One region of the Bacillus sp. Marseille-P3661 genome, then DNA from elsewhere that is predicted to be linked to it. Evidence: riboswitches for the same ligand, from Rfam matches in the RefSeq annotation. Region 1 holds a riboswitch; the other holds the start of a gene.

Region 1 (3,621 bases):
ATGTAACTAATAAAAACAGTAAAATTCCAACTGCTGACAATAATAAAATTGGAGCAAATACTGCTGGTCCATCAAACTGCGTCATCATCCGCCGACTAAAGTACCCTAGCCCTGCTTGAGCACCTAACCATTCGCCAATAGCAGCACCAATAACACTTAATGTAACAGCGACCTTAAGTCCCGAGAAAAAGTAAGGAAGTGCATTTGGAATATTTAGTTTTAGAAAAATCTCTTGTTTAGTTGCTCCCATTGTCAGAAATAACTCTTCAAACTCCTTGCTAGATGCCTTAAGTCCATCAAAAACACTTACAGTAATTGGAAAAAATGTTATTAATACTGTTACAACAACCTTACTCCAGATTGAATATCCAAACCAAAGTACAAAGATTGGCGCTAAAGCTATAATTGGTATTGTTTGTGAAGCAATTAAGATTGGATACAATGCTCTTTCAACTGATTTATTTAAACTCATACAAATCCCGACTACAATCCCGAATACAATTGATATAGACAATCCCACTAAAATAATAAGTAAGGTTTTCGGAAGGTGCACTAAAAATAACGTGAACTTCAACTCCCACAGTCTTACAATTACTGCAGAAGGTGATGGTAAAATAAATGCCTTATCTACAATTTTCGCCGCAATTTCCCAAGAAATAATTGTGATTATGAATATAACGGTTGAGGAAAAGTAATATTTTATATTTACCAATCACTTCACTCCGAATCTTAGCTGCTCTATTAGCTGCTCTTTTATTTCGATTATTTTTTGTTCCCCAAAATCCCTTATCCTTCTTGGCCGTTCTAAAGGTACATATACTTCTTTAAGCGACGAAATAGGATGATCTGTTAAAACAAGAATACGATCTGATAATAGTAGTGCTTCGTCTACATCATGTGTAATAAATAAAATCGTCTGTTTATACTTATCCCACTTTTCAATCAACCACTCTTGCATCATTAACCTCGTAATAGCGTCAAGGGCGCTGAATGGTTCATCTAGCAACAAAATATTTGATCCGGTCATGATTGTTCTTAAAAAAGAAACTCGTTGACGCATCCCACCAGATAAATTTGCAGGATATTGATTTTCATAACCCTTTAATCCAAATTCATCTAATAAAGCTACCATTTCAGCTTTTGACCAAGTTCGCTTATTTTTCTTTAATTCAATAGGTAATACCACATTCTCTAAAACTGTGCGCCATGGTAATAACAAGTCCTGTTGAGGCATGTAGCCTACTGATCCTAATCGATCATTCATAGGAATACCATTTACCAAGATGGAACCTGACGTCGGTGTTTCTAATCCAGTTATAAGACGAAAAATTGTACTTTTTCCCGATCCGCTCGGACCAATAATACTAACAAATTCACCATTTTCTACTTTTAGATTTAATGAATTTATAATGTTTTTTTTACCATTATCATAACGAAAACTAACCCTATCAAATTCAAGCGCAATCTCATTCATAACTAGGCCACGTTTCTTGTTTGTAGGCTGTATCCCAAAACATATATTCAAATTTACTGGTTGTTAGAAAAATTTCTTCTAATCTAGCAATCTCTTTTCCTGACTTTCCTTCAGCTAATTCATCCAATAAATTGATTAACCACAATGCTAACGACCCAAATTCATCTGAACTGTACATTTTTATCCATTCACCAAAAAATTCATGATTTTGGGACTCTGGATTTTTGGTTCTTAGATCTTTTCCAATTTCCCAATAACTCCACATACATGGTAATAATGCTGAAACTAATTCTGCTAACGAACCGTTTTGTGCGATGTGGAGCATATAGTGGCTGTATGCCAATGTCGTTGGAGAAGCTGCAGCGTTTTCTAACTCTTCAGATGTGATACCGAAACGAGAAGCATATTGTCTATGCAATGACATTTCCTCGTTCAAAGTTGACTCTAGCAGATGTGCAAACTTTCTCATCAATTCAACATCATTTGTTTTTACTGTTGCTAAAGCGAAGAGCTTGGCAAAATCAATTAAATATAGATAATCTTGCACCATATAAAAGCGAAACTTTTCAGTTGCTAATGTACCACTTCCAATTTCTTGTACAAATGGGTGGGCATGATTTTGATCCCATATTGGTTTTACCTTCTCAAATAATTGATTACTAAACTTCATGCTGATCCATCCTTTTTTGTATTACTTTAACAATATAAAACAATGAATACGTCTATTTATGGTCTAATTAAATTCCCCCTAACACAAAAAAACCACCTCTTAAAAAGAAGTGGTTTAAAGTATACATAACCCATAACAAGCTTTAAGCTTGGAATAAATTTGAAAATTCAATGAAACACTGAATTTTTCCGCACACACACCACTTCCCTTCGCTAGTATTACCTAGATCAGGTTTAAGGGTTAAGACAAACTCAATTGTCCCTCTCAGCCTTTACAGCACCCCTAGTAGTAACGATAATATATATTCATTTCATTTCCGTCTATCTAATATTTACCATATATAGGCGTTTGTTGCAACAAAAAAATTTTCATATGATACATATTTACCTTGCATAAACAAATGCTATAATTAAATTTTTTAATTTAAGGAGACCAGATATGGTAAGAAGATTAGACATCTCAAAAAAACACCCACACTTTGACGGTTCCCATGAGGGACCTATATCAGATCCGTTATCTAGCGCCAACAAAATAGGGATAAGAATAGATGCAGATCCTCAACAACATATGAATGCTAACCCTTTCCATCTTTCTGGACAACCCAATAAAGAAATGGAACAATTTGGACGTTTCTTTGATGGAAAGAATAAGTAACTTCAAAGCGCCTCCATCCATAGGCAGGCGCTTATCCTGTTATAATTCAATACTGTTCAAATTTATCAATAAACAAACAACCTAACAATTGTAAGCATTAAATATTTTTCTGTATTGTAAATTTTATTGAAACGGAATCTTTAATTTTCTTACCATTTGTCCCTTTAATAGTATTCTTCACATATAAGTAATATGTTTCTCCTGTTTTATAGTCCTCCTTGTTACTAATCGATAAAGAGTTAGAGTCTTTTAAGGAGTAGTCAATGGTTGACAATTTATTGCCATCTGAGCTATAAATCATTATATTTTCGGTTGTAACGGATGAAAAATCAATAGGTGAGTCAAATTGAATCGTCCATTGTTTATCTTTTGCAACATTTGCAAAAGTACCAATCGATTCGTAGCCAGGAGTTGGATAATTAATACTTGTTTTATCATCCTGTTTCTGTTCGGGAACTTGCTGGTATACTATATTAGAAATTGTTATGAGCTTATCATTGTCTGTTAATCCTTTGGTATACGAAACAAATCCATAACTCCATGCATTCACACCCAATTTAATTGCACTTTCATAAATCATTTTACGCAGATCAGACATATGGATTCCTTTCAGATCAACGTAGCGAATACTAAACTCTTCGTTATAATTATTAAAGCCTTTTTCTATTAAATTTATTAGCTCCTGTATAGTAGTCGCAGTAAATTCGGGTAATAGATATTGTAATTCTAGTTCATTTAGCAATGCTGTAAATCGATCCGCTTCATTTGTAGTATTAATTTTTGTTTGTAATTCTTCAAAGTAAGTTGTCTTTGCAATCGGGTA
Region 2 (3,621 bases), on a different contig from region 1:
TTATCCATATTTTCTTTTATTAAGTGCATCGGTACATGACCAGGACCCTCAACCATTACTTGCACATCATGTTCCCAAGCTATTTTTGTAAGCTCGCCAAGTGTGTCAAGTTCTGCAAATTGCGCTTCATCATTTGCATCAGCAATCGAACCTGGGCGCAGCCCATCACCAAGTGAAAAGGCAATATCATATGTTTTCATAATTTCGCAAATCTCTTCAAAATGCGTGTATAAGAAATTTTCTTGATGATGATATAAGCACCATTGCGCCATAATCGATCCGCCTCTTGAAACAATTCCAGTAACCCGATTTGCTGTAAGCGGAATATATCGTAGTCGCACACCAGCGTGAATTGTGAAATAATCAACACCCTGCTCAGCTTGTTCAATAAGAGTATCTCGATAAACTTCCCATGTTAAGTTTTCCGCTACTCCATCTACTTTTTCAAGAGCTTGGTATAACGGTACTGTTCCAACTGGTACAGGTGAATTGCGGATAATCCACTCGCGTGTAGTGTGGATGTTTTTACCAGTAGATAAATCCATAATAGTATCTGCTCCCCAACGAGTAGCCCATGTCATCTTTTCTACTTCCTCTTCAATCGATGAAGAAACCGCTGAATTCCCAATGTTAGCATTAATCTTCACATGAAAATTTCGGCCAATAATCATCGGTTCAATTTCAGGATGATTAATATTGGATGGAATTATAGCACGACCCTTTGCAACCTCGTCTCTTACGAAATCAGCTGACAAATTTTCACGGATGGCAATGAATTCCATCTCAGGAGTGATGATACCTTTCTTCGCATAATGAAGTTGGGTGACATTCTGGCCATTTTTAGCACGAAGAGGTTTACGAGATAAACCAGGAAAAGTTACAACATTCACATGCTTGGAAGGATCTTTGATTCCATTATCCTCAGGCTTAATCATACGCCCTTCATATTCTTCTACGTTACCACGTTCATGGATCCATGAACTGCGAATAGCTGGAAGTCCTTTTTGAATATCCACCTTATAAGTTGCATCCGTATAAGGTCCACTCGTATCATAAACGGTTACAGGTGGATTTGGTTCTTCACCAACTGTGCTAGATGTCGGGCTCAACTCAATTTCACGCATTGGAACACGAATGTCTGGTCGTGAACCCTCTACATAAACCTTCTTACTACCTGGGAAACTTGATTGAATAGTGATACTTTCTTGATTCAAAGACGATGTGCTCATAAAAAAATCTCTCCTTTTTATTTTGTAAAAAGACGAGATCTGACGGCAAGCAAAGGGAGAAGTACAAAAAAAGCCGGGATCCAACTATGTTGGATGGACCCGGCTTTAATATGTAGAAGTAGTTATTTTACAAATATAAAAATCTAACTTCCCCACGCTGGTATGATCCAGATCAGGTCCGAAGGGTCAAGAAACTTCATTGTGTTTCTCTCTCAGCCCAACTCATTGGACACCCCTAGTTAATGCTATTAAATTAACAATTTAAATTATATAAGTTACTTTGGTAAATATCAACAATTTTTTAAATATTAATACAAAAGCACCACTTAACAAACTGTTAGTGATGCCTTATTATCCTAGTCTATTCCGTTGTGTCTATTGTTGACCCTTTTACAGTTTCAACGTTTTCCTGGTTTGATTCTTTGTGATCAGTCGAGGTATCTTCATTAGAATTTCCAGGTTCATAGGTATCCTTGCTATTTCCAAAGTTATTGACATTACCTCTTGATACAAAGCTCTCCAACATGGCCTTGACATCCATACCTGTTGTTTCCTTTAAACTCTCTTGTATACCCACCATTGTCTTAGTCACATTATTCGTAATTTTCGTAGCGCCTCCAGACTCTGAACCGCCCATATCAATTACTTTCATTCCTTCAATTTTTGATAATGGAAGCGCAACCTCACGAGCATATTTTGGCAGCATATCAATAAACATTTCAAGAATCGCTGCCTGACCGTATTTTTCCATCGCTTCAGCCATTAACTGCTTTGCCTCCGCTTCGGCAAGACCACGTTCACGAATAACAGCCGCCTCAGCAAGACCCTTCTGCTTTTCGATGAGTGCTTTCGTTTCACCATCAATTCTTGCCTTATCAGCCTCTGCCTCAGCTTTGGCTTTAATGTCATATGCATTAGCATCTGCTTGTGTTTTACGTCGCTTTTGTTCTTCAAGCTCTAATTCAACCTGACGCTGCCGCTCGATAAACTGAATTTTCATTTCTTCTTCCTTCACTTGTTGAGCAAGTCGAGCCTTCTCCAATTCGTAGGATTGCTCTGATTTTGCGCGAGCTCTTTCAGTTTCTTCTTTAATTTGCGCTTCTTTAATATCTCGCTCCTTTTTTGATTGAGCAATGGCTGTCAATCGTTTATTCTCTTCATCCTGTGCCTCTTGATCATTCTTTGCTTTGTACATTCGTGTTTCTTTTTCAGCATCTGATTCAGCCATTTCTGCTTTTTTGCGGATCTCAGCAATCCGCGGCCGCCCTAAATTGTCAAGATAGCCATTTTCTTCATCAGCATCACGCAAATCATCTAAACCAAAAGAAGTGATTTTAAAGCCCATATTATCTAATTCCTTTTGCGCAATATCTTGCACTTGTTGATTAAATGATTCTCGATCATTATTAATCTCTTCAACTGTTAATTTTGATAAGATTGCGCGAAGATTTGTGCCTAGAACCTTTGACACCTCATCCTCAATTTCATTTTGTTTTTTTCCTAAAAATTGTTCTGCATAATTTGCAATTCCTATTAAACTATCAGCAATTTTTACGGATGTAACAGCATCGGCAACAACGGGAACACCTTGTGAAGTGTACACTTTGGGAGTTGTTAATTTGATTTGAAAGGAGTTTAAATCAATTGGAGTACATGTTTGAAATAGCTTCAGTCGCACACCGCCACCGCGAATAATTTTTAAGCTACGACCATTTTCATCTTCAAAAATCCGAGGGTCTTGATCAGGATTTCCTAGTTTCGGTCCAGTAATGATTAACGCTTGATTGGAGCTAGCTGTTTTATATCTTTTTTTAAAAACAATAAAACCAATCGCTCCGCCAACAATTAAAATAAGCAGTAAAATTCCAACTAAGATCAGCCATATGAGGTTTAACATAGTAAGCACCACTCCTAAGTTAGATTTGAGCAAAATGTATAGAATAGTTCTATCACCCATTGCCCTTTGACAATACTTACGAAGTAAAATCGAAAAAGTTTCACACGACCGTATAATAACAGGATTTTTCTTACAATTAAACGACTTACTGAAAAATAGTACTTTTTTAACAGTCCATCCAAACGACATTTTAACAATGGAAAACCGTAATCTTGGCTATAATGGTACCATCTCAGTTTACAATTTTTTCAGTTGAAACCTATTTAAAGTTTTTACCGTATAATAGAGGTAGTAAATAATTATGGGAGACGATTGATATGAAATCCATCTTAAAATTTATTTTCCGTGGGTTTATAGCTACAAATATAACAATCCTTACCGGAGCAACCGCTTGGTTTGGTTTTGAGCAATCATTTTTAATCTCGATTGGATTGGGCGCTTTAGCTGGGATTACCACGCAATATATGTTAAAATGGCGCGATCAAAATGCGACAA

Evidence for each region. Region 1 has a riboswitch for thiamine pyrophosphate ahead of tenA (thiaminase II). Riboswitches for the same ligand answer to the same signal wherever they lie in the genome.
Region 2: another riboswitch for thiamine pyrophosphate. It lies ahead of thiC (phosphomethylpyrimidine synthase ThiC); the one in region 1 lies ahead of tenA (thiaminase II).

The regions. Positions count from the first base shown of each region.
Region 1 covers NZ_LT965954.1:398,490-402,110, forward strand. Annotated here, with positions in the region: gene C1724_RS12955 (ABC transporter permease) at 1-703, opposite strand, end outside; gene C1724_RS12960 (ABC transporter ATP-binding protein) at 713-1,474, opposite strand; gene tenA (thiaminase II) at 1,467-2,144, opposite strand; TPP riboswitch at 2,332-2,438, opposite strand; gene C1724_RS12970 (hypothetical protein) at 2,583-2,798, shown strand; gene C1724_RS12975 (transglutaminase domain-containing protein) at 2,896-3,621, opposite strand, start outside.
Region 2 covers NZ_LT965958.1:155,918-159,538, reverse strand. Annotated here, with positions in the region: gene thiC (phosphomethylpyrimidine synthase ThiC) at 1-1,229, opposite strand, end outside; TPP riboswitch at 1,362-1,476, opposite strand; gene C1724_RS23380 (flotillin family protein) at 1,591-3,126, opposite strand; gene C1724_RS23375 (5-bromo-4-chloroindolyl phosphate hydrolysis family protein) at 3,444-3,621, shown strand, end outside.